DNA from 4 places in the Halomonas sp. BL6 genome. Region 1 is predicted to be linked to each of the others. Evidence: predicted binding sites of a transcription regulator. Region 1 holds the regulator's gene; each other region holds the start of a gene.

Region 1 (3,598 bases):
TGACTGCCTGCTTTGCGCAGCTGTTGGCGAGTATCGGCGTCGTTCATGATCGTCGCGACTTGTCCGAGCAAAGCAAGGTGCGTGTCATCGGCTTCTTCAGGCACCAGCAAAACGAACACGAGATCGACCGGGTCCCCATCGATGGCATCGAAATCGACGGGTTCCGCCAGTTTCAAAAAGCCAGCAATGGGGGCACTGCAGTGCGGGCTTCTTGCGTGGGGAATGGCAACACCGTTGCCAATCCCCGTGCTGCCAAGACGCTCGCGCCCAATCAAACGACTGAACACTTCTTGGCTGTCGAGGCTGGGCGTGTTTTGGGCGATGAAGGTGCTGAAAAACTCCAGCACCCGCTTTTTGCTGCCCCCGGGTACGTCATAAAGCACGCGCTCCGGGGGGAGAATGGTTTCCAACGTCATTGAGTTAACGCACGCCTGCGCCTTGAGCGCGAGCTTGTGCTTTTTCCTTGTGTTTGACGAGTTGACGATCGATTTTGTCCGCAAGGGCATCGATGGCGGCATACATATCGTTATCGAGTGCCTCGGCATGAAGGTCAGCACCGGCGGCATGTAGCGTGCACGCTGCCTGCTGGCGCTCCTTTTCGACAGATAAGGTCACTTGTACCGTGGTGATATTGTCGTAGTGTCGTTCGACGCGTTCCAGCTTTTCGTTAACGTAGTCACGCAAGGCGTCAGTCAGTTCAACGTGATGACCAGTGATGTTTACTTGCATTGACGTGCTCCTTATCCATCGGGCTGTACTTCGATTGTAACCCTTTTTACGCTATTGCAAAGCCCTTGCGGTGAGTTTGTCACGACCAAACGTTTAACTAGCGTAAACGGCGGCGCTCGCTCGAAGAGGGAATGCCCATCGACTCGCGATATTTCGCGACGGTACGTCGTGCCACGCTTATTCCGCCCTCTTCGAGAAGCGTCACCAAGCGACTATCGGAGAGCGGTTTGCCTGAGGGCTCCTCTTGAATGAGCTTTTTGATACGTGCGCGAATGGCCGTGCTCGAGTGGCTGTCGCCGCCGTCTTGGCCACTGACTTGACTGGAGAAAAAGTATTTCAACTCGAACACGCCACGCGGTGTATGAATGAACTTCTGTGTCGTCACGCGTGAGATGGTCGACTCATGCATCTCTACGGCTTCGGCGATGTCGGCCAAGATCAGCGGCTTCATGGCCTCTTCGCCGTGCTCTAGAAAGCCAATTTGGCGAGCGATGATTTCACGCCCCACGCGCAGCAAGGTGTCATTGCGGCTAGAGAGGCTTTTGATCAGCCAGCGCGCTTCTTGAAGGTGCTCTTTCAAGAACTGGTTGTCCTGGCTCTTGTCGGCGCGTTTGATCAAGCTGGCGTAGTCGGGTTGGATGCGTAGCCGTGGAAGAGCGTCCGGGTTGAGCTCTAAATGCCAGCCTTCGTTGTCATGGCGCACGACCAGATCGGGAGTGATGTAGCTATCGTCGGTCACGCCGTAGGCGCTGCCGGGTCGGGGATCGAGGCTGCGAATTAATCGAATGACGTCATCCAGCTGCTCATCGTCCAGGCTCAAACGGCGCTTGAGGAGGCGCATATCGTCTTTGCCTAGCGCCTCCAAAAACTGTCGTACCAGCCGTTTGGCTGGCATCAATAGCGGGGTGTCTTCCGGCAACGCAGCAAGTTGAAGCATCAGACATTCTCGCAGGTCGCGAGCGAATACGCCGGTCGGCTCGAACTGCTGCAAGCGCAGTAGGGTATTTTCCACTTCCCGTTGGCTCAAGCCGTCATGACCTTGTGCTTTGAGCCCTTCACGAATGTCGTTGAGCGGCTGGGTAAGATAACCATTGGCGTCCAGCGCATCGATCAGGCTCTCCGCAATTGCATATTCCCGTGAGCTGACATCGGTCATGGCCAGTTGCCACAGCAAATGGCCATGAAGGCTTTGGCCAGCGGCTTGACGCTCGAAGTCGGGTCCTTCGCTACCACCGCTCAGACTGCCCATGTCTTGATAGGTGTCCGACCAGTCGCTGTCGACGGAGAGTTCGTTGGGAATGCTGTCAGACCACTCGGCCTCTTGCGGCTCGCTGACTGCCTGCTCTCCAAACTCGTCCTCTTGCTCGAGCATAGGGTTGGCGTCAAGCGCTTGCTGAATTTCTTGACGGAGGTCCAGCGTAGAGAGCTGCAGCAAGGCAATGGCCTGTTGCAGCTGGGGTGTCATGGTCAGCTGTGTGCCGATACGCAATTGGAGAGAAGCTTTCATGACCATCTGAGAACCACTCGTTAATCAGAAAGCTCCACCCTAGAGCGAGTTATGGCTACGTGCAAGTGCAATAAGCATGCCACTAAAAGAAAAGTTTGGTCAGGCCTCGGTTTAGAGCCGGAAATCAGCGCCCAGATAGACGTCGCGGACCTTTTGGTTATTGAGAATCTCCTGGGCGTTTCCACTGGCGATGATGTGGCCATCGCCAACGATGTAGGCGATATCGCAAATATCCAGGGTTTCACGCACGTTGTGGTCGGTGATCAAGACGCCGATGTGGCGTTTTTTGAGTGCGCGGATAATGGTTTTGATTTCGCCGACCGAAATAGGGTCGACCCCGGCAAAGGGTTCGTCGAGTAGAATGAACGCGGGCTCGGTGGCCAGCGACCGCGCGATCTCTACTCGACGGCGCTCGCCTCCTGAGAGGCTCATGCCTAGGTTGTCACGAATATGGGTGATATGAAAATCTTCGAGCAGTGACTCCAGGCGAGCTTCTCTGGCGCTGCGATCGAGCGTTTTGCGCGTCTCGAGGATGGCCATGATGTTATCGGCTACCGAGAGCTTGCGAAAAATCGAGGCCTCTTGGGGAAGATACCCAATGCCTGCCATGGCGCGTTCGTGCATGGGCGCGTGGGTCAAATCCAGATCGTCGATACCCACATTGCCCGCATCGGATTTGACCAGTCCGACGATCATGTAAAACGAGGTGGTTTTACCGGCTCCATTGGGGCCCAACAGTCCAACGACACTGCCCTGGGCGATTTCCAGGTTGATGTCCTTGACGACGCGGCGGCGTTTGTAGCTCTTCGCTAGGTGGTGGGCGTAGAGCGTTTTGACAGGTGCGGAATCTGCAGACGTTGATGCTGCCACGTGGGCGCTCCCTATTGTTCCGGCTGAAGGGTCATGCGAATGCGCTGGTTGTCGCTACCGTTCACGTCGGAGCGAGCTTGCACCACTTCCTGGTCGATGAAGTACTCTAGGCGGCCCCCTTGAAAGCGGTCGCCTTGCTGGGTCAGTTCGGCTTGGTCGATCAGCTCCACGCGGCGTTCGGCGACGTGATAGATGATGCGCCGCGCCCAACCTTCCATGGGGGTCTCCTGGTCGTCGAGACGATTGCGCAAGTAGGCACGCTCACCCGTGGCAATGGCTTGAGAAAGTTCCCCTGCATCATTGCGCTGAATCTCTACGCGTTCGCCGCGCAATTGCATTTCGCCTTGACGAATATCCACGTTACCTGAGTAAACTGCGGTGCCCGCGCGCTGGTCGAGGTCCAGGCGGTCGGCTTCTACTTCGATGGGTGCTTGGCTTTGCGCCATGGCAGCCGTCGCCAGCGGTAGCGTTAAAGCAAAGAGGGTGGTGCGG
Region 2 (3,598 bases), on a different contig from region 1:
GTCGAGCTTCCTGGCTGAACGTTTCTAAACGCAGGCGCATCGAGGCTTCGGCCGATTGACTATGTTGAACGTAGGTCGTTCGGCGGGTTTTGAAACGCTTACCTTGTGAGGCCAGGTAAATCGTCGAGGCGCCGCGTTCGCGCTGCAGCACATGAATGAACTGGCTGATATCGCTCACGATATCCACGGTCGTAGCGAGATGGTGAAGGTTATCGATGTCGCAGCGCAGGGCAGTAAAGAGAAGCTGTTGGGCAGAAGACATGGTGATTTCCTTGATACTCGCCGCCAAAAGTCAAACGCCCCCGCAGTGGCGCGCCTGCAGGGGTAGTGTTCATCGATATTAGCGTAGTGAGAGAGCACCTGCCCCCGTATCGTCGCCGACGGCATCACGGTATGCGCTGGCCTCTTCGGCTTCGGTGGCCTCGCTAAAACGCACCACCAGTACGCAAGACGCTAGTACCAACACGGTCAGGCCCAGGTAGAAAAGGCCCTGCTGGTAGCTCAAGCTTTCGCTACGAAACAGAAACGCCGCAGACACCGCGCCCACGTTGCCGCCGGCCCCTACGATACCGGCCACGGCCCCCAGGGCTTTTTTGTTGATAAAGGGCACGACGCCAAAGGTGGCGCCTTCGGCCATTTGCACGAAGAGGCTAAATACCAGCATGATGCCAATGGCTAGGCTGAGCACGTGCATTTGGGAAAACGCCACTAGGGCAATGCCTTCGCACACCAGCGCTATGAAAAGCCAGCGAACGCGCCCTTTGAGCCCACCATGTTTGGCGAACAGATCGGAAAACACGCCGCCCAGTGTGCGAGCGAAGATGTTCATCAAGCCGAAGAGTCCGGCAATGAGCCCAGCGGTCGCCAGGGTCAGATCGAATTTGTCGAAGAAGTAGATGGCGGCAATGTTATTGATCGTTAGCTCGACGCCAAAGCAGAGCCCATACACGACGAACAGTGCCCATACGCGGATATCCTTCGCCGCCGCCAGGAAGCTTTGGGCGGCACCGTGCTCACCGGTAGCGGGTGGCAGCTCACCGCGTGCGCGCAGCTCGCTGAAGTTGCCATTGGGGGCGTCTTGTGTGAACAGCCAGTAGGCAATACCGGTAAAGAACAGCACCACACCAGGCACCACCATGGCGAGTCGCCAGCCGAGGGCTTCGTTCACGCCGAGCATCAGAACGCCGGCGAAAATCAGCGGCATGACGATTTGGGTGGTACCGCCGCCCAGGTTGCCCCAGCCAGCGCTGGTGGCATTGGCGGTGCCTACCACGTTGGGCGCAAACATCAAGGTGGTGTGGTATTGGGTAATGACGAACGATGCGCCGATGGCGCCAATCGCCAAGCGTGCCAGTAAGAAGGTCTCGAAACTGTCGGCAAGGCCAATTCCCATCACGGGAATGGAGCCCAGCATCAACAGGCCCGTATAGGTTTTGCGTGGGCCGATACGGTCGCAGAGTACACCGATCAGCAGCCGAACGATCACGGTGATCGCCACCGAGGCGATGATGGTATTGCCGATTTGGGTTTGCGTTAGCGCGAGATCCTCGCGCACCACGGCCATGAGTGGTGCGATACCGAACCAGCCAAAAAAGCAGATATGGAATGCAAACCAGGAGAGGTGAAAGGCCCGCATTTGCGGCGTCGAGAAATTGAGCAACCGGATACGGTTGGCTTTGTTGCGGATCTCCATGGGAGTGACCTCACAGCGTACGAACGAGTTTGTCGAGACGCAACGCGCAGGCGTTACGTGGTTACGGGAACATGCCTTCATCGTTGAAGGTCAGGTCCGACGCACTCGTACCCTGTTGGGCCTGGTCCACGCCTATCACCATGTAGAAAAAATAAGCAAATACTCCGCCATCACTCTTTTAAATCAGTGAAAACAGTTGGTTAAAGATTTTGCTTAGATAGGAGACTGCTTGGCAAATAGCAAAGACGGGGGAGAGTAGAGCACTTAACGCTCGTTTAGCGCACTCTGCTTGGGCAGCGTGCGCTAAGTTGGGGCAGTGGCTGGGCGTGAGCGCGCTTATTCGTGTAGGTAGACCGTATCGATATCGAGTGTGGACACCCTGCCAAGGGCATCGAAATGCGTGGCGAGCCAATGCTCGGCCGCCTCTCGGCCTTGCTCGAATAGGTGACAAAGGAAGGGCCATTCGGAGTTGAGCTTACTGGAAACCGATAGGTTATCCAGGGCTTGGTCGCCGCTAATGCGGTGAAAGAGGGCCTGCTGATAGCAGTTCTCGATACCTTGCTCTTCGAGAGCGTGCTTGAGTAGTGCGATCATGCGTACCTCTTTGATCAGCGCAGCGTTGAAGGTGATCTCGTTGAGGCGGTTCATGATCGCCGAGGCGGAGGTGGGAAGCTCTTCGCGACGAATCGGATTGATTTGCACCAGCAGGATGTCCCGCGCGCTGCACTCCTCCATGAGAGGGAACAGCGCCGGATTGCCCATGTAGCCTCCGTCCCAATACGCTTCGCCATCGATCTCCACCGCTTGAAACATGAACGGCAGGCAAGCGGAGGCCATGACGGCGTCGACACTCATCTCTTCGCGGCGAAAGACGCGCTGCTTGCCCGTGCGTACATTGGTAGCCGCGACGAAAAGCTTGAGCTGGTCGCACTGGCGTACGCGTTCGAAGTCGATATGAGCCGCCACGATATCCCGTAGCGGATTCAAATTGAGTGGGTTGAGTTGGTAAGGTGATACGAGGCGCGTCATCAAGTCCATGGCGATATAGCCCGGCGAGTGGTCGAGGCTCCAGTTGCCGGTCAGAATATCCATAGGGGAGCGGCGAATGGGGCTGGCCATGCCTGCGCGGCTAACGGCCTGCCAAAACTCCCGCAGTGCCTGACGCGCCGCTCGCTTTCCGCCTCGAGTCAAAGCATCAGCCATCACCACGCCGTTCATGGCGCCTGCGCTGGTGCCGCTGATGCCCTCGATCTCGATGCGATCATCTTCCAGAAGGCGGTCGATCACCCCCCAGGTATACGCGCCATGAGCACCTCCGCCCTGCAGCGCGAGGTCGAGCTTCTTTACCGGTGCCATCGTCATCCTTTCCGTCTTTGATGGAAGTGCCTTTAGCATGGCATAAAAGTCGCCGGACGGAAGAATGGGGAACTACCCCGCGTACTAAGGGGCGTCGGCCAGTGGCGACGAACGGGTCTGGGGCAGCGGCTGGTCGTACACCGCATGCTCCATCAGCCGGTCGAGCTGCTGGGCCAGCGTCACGCTGGCCTCTTCCATGAGCGCCAGCGAGGCAAGCTCGCCGGTCAGGTCCCCCTGTCGGGAATAGCGCAAGGCCTCTAGACCGCTCTCATGGAAACGGCGGTGAGCCACGGCCAGTGCACGGTAAGCATCGCTTTGCTGATAGCGGCGACTGTCACCTGCCAAGTACCAGCGACCCAGCGCGCAGTGGTGCTGATCCGTAAGAGGAACTTCTTGGGAAGCTGATAATAGTTGCTGGTAAAGACGACTTTTCCACACGGCATGTTCCACCTTGGCCGCGTGTAGACAGGCCGTCGTAGTGCTGTGGTGGATCACCTTGTACATATGGCGTGCTTGGTCGGTGAGCTGTTCGATCACTTGTTCGGCGTC
Region 3 (3,598 bases), on a different contig from region 1:
TTGAAAGGCAGCTTGGGAATCGCCAGCCAGCCAATCAGCGTAAAGAACATGGCGAACACGATATTGGCGCGCCAGATCTCTGAACTGGGATATAGGCCATAAATAAACTGCGTCAAACGTGCGTTGATGAAGACCCAGCAAGCGCCTTCCCGTGAGCAGTCGTCGCGTGTGGTGCCTACCCAATCGGCGTTGATGAACGCCCACTGCACGGTAGGCACGACGAGCAGATAGAGGATATAGAGGCCGATTAACGTGAAGATCGTATTGATCGGCCCGTTGAATAGGTTCGTTCGCAGCCAAGCAATCGCGCCAACGGAGTTGCTGGGCGCTGGCCGCTGTTCGATCATCGTTTGATTATGAATCATGTGTGGCTCCTCGCCTCAGCCTAGCGTTCAACCAGCGCCACGCGGGCGTTGAACCAGTTCATGAACATCGACACCAGCAGGCTGATCGTCAGATACACCGCCATGGTCATCGCGATGACCTCGATGGCCTGGCCCGTCTGATTCAGCGTGGTGCCTGCAAACACCGACACGAGGTCCGGATAGCCAATGGCCGTGGCCAGCGACGAGTTTTTGATCAAATTCAGGTATTGGCTGGTGAGCGGGGGGATGATGACCCGCAATGCCTGAGGAATGATGACGAGGCGCAGCACCAGGTTGCGCGGCAGACTCAGTGCCTGCGCCGCTTCGGTTTGGCCATGTGAAATGGCCTGAATACCGGAGCGCACGATCTCGGCAATGAACGACGCCGTGTAGATCGAGAGTGCGAACCACAGCGCCAGAAACTCAGGAATCACCGTGATGCCGCCGCGGAAGTTGAAGCCACGCAGCTCGGGCATTTCCCAAGTAATGGGTACGCCAGTGGCCAACATGACCAACAGGGGCAGCCCAAAGATCAGTACAAAGGAGATCCAGTAAGCGGGAATTCGCTGCCCCGTGGCTTCCTGACGGCGTTTTGCCCATATCACCAGCGCAATACTGGCCGCGATGGCGATCACGAAGGTGACAGGAATCAGCCCGAAGCCCGATTCGAACAGCGGCTCAGGTAGATAAAGCCCGCGTACGTTAAGAAACACGGCCTCGCCGAACGCGAGGCTTTCTCGAGCGCTGGGGAGCGCCCGCAGCACGGCAAAGTACCAAAAGAAAATCTGCAGCAGCAGCGGAATGTTACGAAAGGTTTCGATATACGCGGCGGCTAGCTTGGCGATCAGCCAGTTGGGCGATAGACGAGCGATACCGACGATAAAGCCAATGATGGTGGCGGCAATAACGCCCAACCCACCCACCAGCAGCGTATTCAGCAGGCCAACGAAGAAGGTGCGGCCATAGGTGCTTTGGGAAGAGTAGTCGATCAGACTCTGAACGATCCCAAAACCGGCGGTATTACTCAGGAAGCCAAAACCTGTGGTGATACCCCGTGAGGAGAGGTTGTCTTGCACGTTGCCGACGATATAGAACAGAAAAGCGATGACAGCGGCAATCAGCAGACATTGAAAGATGAGCGCACGTTTGGCGCGGTCTCGCCAGAACGGTGGCTTTTGGCCAACGGGGCGAGCGTTAGGTCTTACGGACATGGGTGGCGTCTCCGCGATACGGAAGGTCAATCAAATGGCCCGCCATGACCAAAAAGGGTGGCGGGCCGGGGTCAAGCGAGACGCTTAGCGAATCGGCGGTGCGTACTGGAAGCCGCCTTGGTTCCACAGGGCGTTGACACCGCGTTCGATTTCCAGCGGTGAACCCATACCTACGTTGCGCTCGAAGCTTTCACCGTAGTTACCCACTTGGCTCAGGATGTTATAGGCCCAGTCGGCGTCAAGACCCATGCCTTCACCATAGTTGCCGTCCTGGCCGAGTAGACGCGCTACGTCCGGGTTATCGGAGCTGAGCATCTCTTCTGCGTTCTCGCTGGTCACGCCGTACTCTTCACCGTTGATCATGGCGAACAGCGACCACTTCACGATGTTGAACCACAGATCGTCCCCCTGACGTACGACCGGGCCCAGCGGCTCTTTGGAAATGACGTCGGGCAGAATCATCGCGCCCGACGGGTCGTCGAGCTGAATGCGCAGGGCCGCCAGCTGAGAAGTGTCAGACGTCAGAACGTCACAGCGGCCAGCCTGGAAGCCACCTACGGTTTGCTCGGAGGTATCGAAAACGATGGGGTCGAACTCCATTCCGTTGGCACGGAAGTAATCAGCCAGGTTCAGCTCGGTAGTGGTGCCTGATTGAATACAAATCGCCGCGCCATCCAGCTCGGCCGCGCTGGTGATACCCAGGTCGCGAGAGACCATGAAGCCCTGGCCGTCGTAGAAGTTAACGCCGGTGAAGTTCAGACCCAGGGTAGTGTCGCGGGTCGTGGTCCAGGTGGTGTTACGAGACAGAACGTCCACTTCGCCGGACTGCAGCGCGGTGAAACGCTCGACGGCGTTCAAAGAGATGTAGTTGACGGCATCGGCGTCGCCCAGTACCGCAGCGGCCACGGCACGGCATACGTCAACGTCGAGGCCCTGCCAGTTACCGTTATCGTCCGGGGCGGAAAAACCTGGCAGGCCGTCGCTGACGCCACACTGTACGGCACCACGTTCGCGGGTATCTTCCAGCGTATCGGCTTGGGCGGTCGCCACGCCCGCAAGAGAGATGGCGCCTGCGGAGGCCAGAAGTACCAGGTGTTTCTTATTGATCATGTTGTGTTCCCCTTCCTCGATTTAGTGTCGTTATGCATGGTGATGCATCACTAAAAGCTAGCAAGGAAGGTGCCAAAAAAGATATGTCGTCAAATTCAGCGCTTTTCAACGTAAAATCAGCGAATTTAACGAAGGTCTTGGTGCAAAAAAGTGCGCCAGCGGCTACGCACTGCGCCTTTTTGGTGCGCAGCCGCTGGCGAGTGACCGAGCGCACTAGCGAATGGGCGGCGCGTACTGAATGCCCCCATCTTTCCACAGGGCATTCAGGCCACGGGCAATGTTGAAGTCGGAGTGGGTGCCCACGTTGCGTTCATAAATATCCGCATAGTTACCGACCTGTTTGACGATTTGGTAAGCCCAATCTGATTGTAGGCCCATGGCCTCACCAAAATCACCGTCTTGCCCAAGCAGGCGCATCACATCGGGATTTTCTGAGCTTAGCTGCTCATCCACGTTGGCTTGGCTGACGCCCAGCTCTTCGGCATTCAGCATGGCAAACAGTGACCACTTCACGATGTTGAACCACTGATCATCGCCTTGGCGTACGGCGGGGCCTAGCGGCTCTTTAGAGATGATTTCCGGTAGGACGACGGCCATGTTGGGATCGGCCAGTTGAATGCGCTGGGCGTAGAGCTGCGAGGCATCCGAACTCAAGACGTCGCAGCGGCCTGCTTCGAAGCCCGCAATCGACTGCTCGGGTGAATCGAACACCACCGCATCGTAGGTCATGTCGTTGATACGGAAGTAGTCGGAAAGATTGAGTTCGCTGGTAGTGCCCGACTGCGTACACACCGCCGCGCCATCCAGCTCTTGCGCGCTCTGCACGCCCAAGTCGCTGGCCACCATGAAGGCTTGGCCGTCGTAGTAGCTCACACCGGTAAAGTGCATGCCCAGTGTGGTGTCGCGGCTAGA
Region 4 (3,598 bases), on a different contig from region 1:
CTTCGATTTTCTCTCTGAGCAGCTCGCCGCCTTCGCTATCCACCTGCATGGGCATCAAACGCGGGGCGAATTCCACCACGGCGGTGTCCAGGTTCAGTCCGCGCAGCGCGTTGGCGGCTTCCAGGCCGAGCAAGCCGCCACCGACCACCACGCCGTTGGTGGCGTTTTTGGCCGCTGCCTGAATGGCATCCAGATCATCCAGGGTGCGGTAGACCAAACAGCCGTCGCTGTCGTTGCCGGGAATGGGGGGCACAAAGGGGAAAGAGCCGGTGGCCAGCACGAGCTGGTCATAGGCGTAGTGGCCTTGTTCGGTCACCACCCGCTGCTGTTCGCGATCGATCGAGGTGACCGCTTCGCCGCTGCGTAGTCGAATGCCGTGGCTGCGGTAGTAATCGGCATCACACAGGGCCAGCGACTGTGCGTCGCGCCCGCTAAAGTACTCGGATAGATGCACCCGGTCGTAAGCGCGATGGCGCTCTTCGCCAAAGATAGTGACGTCAAACCCGGCCAGCGCGCCGCTTTCCACCAGCTGTTCGGCAAAATGGTGGCCGACCATGCCGTTACCTACAATGATCAGCGTTTGTTTGTTGGAAGACGTAGTGGGAGTAGACATTGTGTGATTCACCATAGCTAAGCCGCCTCACGGGGGAGAGATAAAGAGGGTGACGAGGTGTCGAGATGCGCATCGAGCGCCGTTTGGGCATCGGTGGCGCCAAACAGAAGCAGGTGGCGGCACGCGGTTAAATCGGTCGCGGCCAGCGCCTGCTCGAAGTACCAGGGGCCGTGGCGGGTATCGCCATACAGCACCGCGCCGACGAGGCGGCCTTGCTGGAGCAGTAAGCGGCAGTAGTCGCCGGTTTCTGGGTCTTGGTAGCGAAGTTCTTCGTGCTTGGCGGCGGCCTCGGTGGGGCCAAAGGCAAACAGGCTGACACCGCTGACCTTGAGTTTGGTGGCCGTGGGGGCTTCTTGATACGCCGCGGGCGTTTCACCACACAGCACGGCGGCCAGCACGTCCACCTGCCGCCAAATCGGTTCCACCAGCCCGTAAGTGTGCTGCTCGAACTGGCAGCATTCGCCTAGCGCATGGATGTGGGCGTCGGAAGTGGTCAGGTGGCCGTCCACGACGATGGCGCGATCGCAGACGAGTCCACTCTGCTGTCCTAGCTCCGCATTCGGGGTAATGCCCGCCGCCACGATGATGCTATCGGCAGGAAGCTTTCGGCCATCGCTCAGGGTGACCGACTGCACCTGTCCTCGACCGTTATCTTCCAAGGCGGCGAGCGATGCGCCGGTTTCAATGAGGATGCCGCGTTCGCGCAGCGTGGCTTCCAGCAACTGAGCGGCGGTGGTGTCTAGCTGACGGTTCATCAACCGATGACTGCGCTGCAAAACGCTGACGGTGAGCGCGCGTCCGCCCCGTTTGCGCAGCCCTTCGGCGGCTTCCAGCCCAAGCAAGCCGCCGCCAATCACCACGGCGTTGCCGCCTTGCCGAGCAATGGCTTCCAAGGCGCTGACGTCGCGCAGGTCGCGAAACGTGTGAACACCGTCGAGCGTGATGCCGGGCACCGCTGGCAGCGCGGGGCGCGAGCCAGTGGCCAAGACCAAGCGGTCATAGCGTAACGTGTTGCCGCGATGTGTGATGAGCAGGCGGCGTTCGCGGTCGATGGCGGTCACGCGGTCGCCAAGTATCAGCGTGACGTCGTTATCGGCGTACCAGGAGGCGTCTTGCAGAGTGAGCGCCTCGGGCGCCAGTTCGCCTGCCAATAAAGGGGAGAGCAAAATACGGTTATAGGCAGGCACCGGCTCCTCACCCACCACCGTAATGCGGTGGGGGCGCTGGGGATGTCGAACCAGCGCGTCGAGCAGTCGCTGGCTCGCCATGCCGTTACCGATGATGACGAGGTGGTCTGTCTGTGAGCACCGGGAAGCGATTTCCATGGGTAGCTCCTTTGGTTGAAGCATCATGTTCAGCAAATAAAAACGCCCCTGGCACAGCCCTCTCAAGAAGGGAGTGTCAGGGGCGTCGTTGCCCGTTGGCGTCGTCGATAACGCGCAGCAACCGCCGTTGGTTGCCGAACTGTCTTATCCTAGTGGTCAGCAAAAAGCCCGCCAGCTCTTGCCGCAGGTGGATTTAATTCAGCTTAATCAGCGTATTAAGCGTTTTTGAGGATTCGGTGGGCCGCGCATAGTTGAGTTGGCGTGCCCTACTTTGGTGCTTGAGCGACGATTCATGCACCCCCTTTAGCCGCTTATTCGACAAAGAGCATTCCTTTAGCGAGTAATGAAAATACAAGCATGTTTATAAGTTATTGTTTTTATAATATTTAATGGTTTTAAGGCCGAGTGGGCGCAGGGTTTGCATTTGTTCAAGTAACAAGGAACAACGGCTCAGTGCAGGGTCTTTGCTCATAACGATCACAACCATAAATTGCGTCGAACAATACCAACGGCAGCAAATCACTGATGAGTACGGCACCGGGTAAATGGTGCCCCTGAGACAACGGCGTCCAGGCAGGCTTCTTTTGAAGCTGGCTTGGGCGCTTTTTGCTTTTTAACGCGGGAGGAAACTGCCATGCCACAGGTCAATCGGCTCGCCCGAACCACCTGCCCCTACTGCGGCGTCGGCTGCGGCGTGACTGCAACGCTTGAAAGCGGCCAGCTCATTGCCGTCGAGGGGGACCGCGAGCACCCAGCCAACTACGGCCGCCTATGTGTGAAAGGCACCGCGCTGCACGAAACGCTCGGCGCACAGGGGCGCTTGCTGATGCCCCGCGTGGATGGACAGGAGGTCTCCTGGGAGCAAGCACTCACCGTCACCGCCGAACGCTTGCAGGCCCAGCGCACTGCCCATGGCCCGCAGACGGTGGCGGCGTACTTATCCGGCCAGCTGCTGACCGAAGATTATTACGTCGCCAACAAGCTGTTCAAAGGTTTCTTGGGCACCCCGCATTTGGATACCAACTCGCGGCTCTGCATGGCGTCCGCCGTGGCGGGCTATAAACGCGCCTTTGGGGCCGATGCGGTACCCTGCAGCTATGAAGACCTCGAAGAAGCGGAACTGGTGGTGCTGGTGGGGTCCAACCTTGCCTGGAATCATCCGGTGCTCTATCAGCGTTTGAAGATAGCCAAAGAGCGCAACCCGTTGATGCGGGTCGTGGTGATCGACCCCCGCGTGACCGACACTTGTGAAATGGCCGATCTTTACCTGGGTATTCGTCCGGGTAGCGATGCGTACCTGTTCAACGGGCTGCTGGCGTGGATGGACGACCATAACCGATTGGATGCCGTGTACTTAGAACGCCACACCGAGGGGTTAGACGACGCGCTGGGCGCTGCCAAGCAGAGTGCAGGCAGCGTGGAAGCCGTTGCTCGCGAATGTGATGTGGATCCTGAACGCCTGGAAACCTTCTATTACTGGTTTGCCAGCCAGCTTCACGTGGTCACGCTCTACTCTCAGGGGGTGAATCAATCCTCCAGCGGTACCGACAAGTGCAACGCGATCATCAACTGCCATCTAGCGGGCGGAAAAATCGGCCTGCCGGGGGCGGGGCCGTTTTCGATCACCGGCCAGCCCAACGCCATGGGCGGGCGGGAAGTA

Evidence for each region. The regulator sigma-54, encoded in region 1, starts transcription at its own class of promoters, with help from an activator protein. The targets are predictions, from matches to a motif close to TGGCACNNNNNTTGCTNT.
Region 2: FHJ80_RS01275 (NarK family nitrate/nitrite MFS transporter) is a predicted target of sigma-54. The motif match lies at 1,846-1,863, and genes of this name have one in related genera.
Region 3: FHJ80_RS05410 (amino acid ABC transporter substrate-binding protein) is a predicted target of sigma-54. The motif match lies at 2,744-2,761, and genes of this name have one in related genera.
Region 4: FHJ80_RS01150 (nitrate reductase) is a predicted target of sigma-54. The motif match lies at 2,346-2,363, and genes of this name have one in related genera.

The regions. Positions count from the first base shown of each region.
Region 1 is NZ_VDGL01000004.1:278,376-281,973, forward strand. Features, by position in the region: gene ptsN (PTS IIA-like nitrogen regulatory protein PtsN) at 1-416, opposite strand, end outside; gene raiA (ribosome hibernation-promoting factor, HPF/YfiA family) at 421-729, opposite strand; gene FHJ80_RS10780 (RNA polymerase factor sigma-54) at 827-2,242, opposite strand; gene lptB (LPS export ABC transporter ATP-binding protein) at 2,348-3,106, opposite strand; gene lptA (lipopolysaccharide transport periplasmic protein LptA) at 3,118-3,598, opposite strand, start outside.
Region 2 is NZ_VDGL01000001.1:286,020-289,617, forward strand. Features, by position in the region: gene FHJ80_RS01270 (nitrate regulatory protein) at 1-262, opposite strand, end outside; gene FHJ80_RS01275 (NarK family nitrate/nitrite MFS transporter) at 341-1,693, opposite strand; gene FHJ80_RS01280 (patatin-like phospholipase family protein) at 2,030-3,049, opposite strand; gene FHJ80_RS01285 (CZB domain-containing protein) at 3,134-3,598, opposite strand, start outside.
Region 3 is NZ_VDGL01000002.1:400,858-404,455, reverse strand. Features, by position in the region: gene FHJ80_RS05420 (amino acid ABC transporter permease) at 1-365, opposite strand, end outside; gene FHJ80_RS05415 (amino acid ABC transporter permease) at 386-1,576, opposite strand; gene FHJ80_RS05410 (amino acid ABC transporter substrate-binding protein) at 1,661-2,686, opposite strand; gene FHJ80_RS05405 (amino acid ABC transporter substrate-binding protein) at 2,900-3,598, opposite strand, start outside.
Region 4 is NZ_VDGL01000001.1:253,277-256,874, forward strand. Features, by position in the region: gene nirB (nitrite reductase large subunit NirB) at 1-613, opposite strand, end outside; gene FHJ80_RS01145 (NAD(P)/FAD-dependent oxidoreductase) at 631-1,938, opposite strand; gene FHJ80_RS01150 (nitrate reductase) at 2,573-3,598, shown strand, end outside.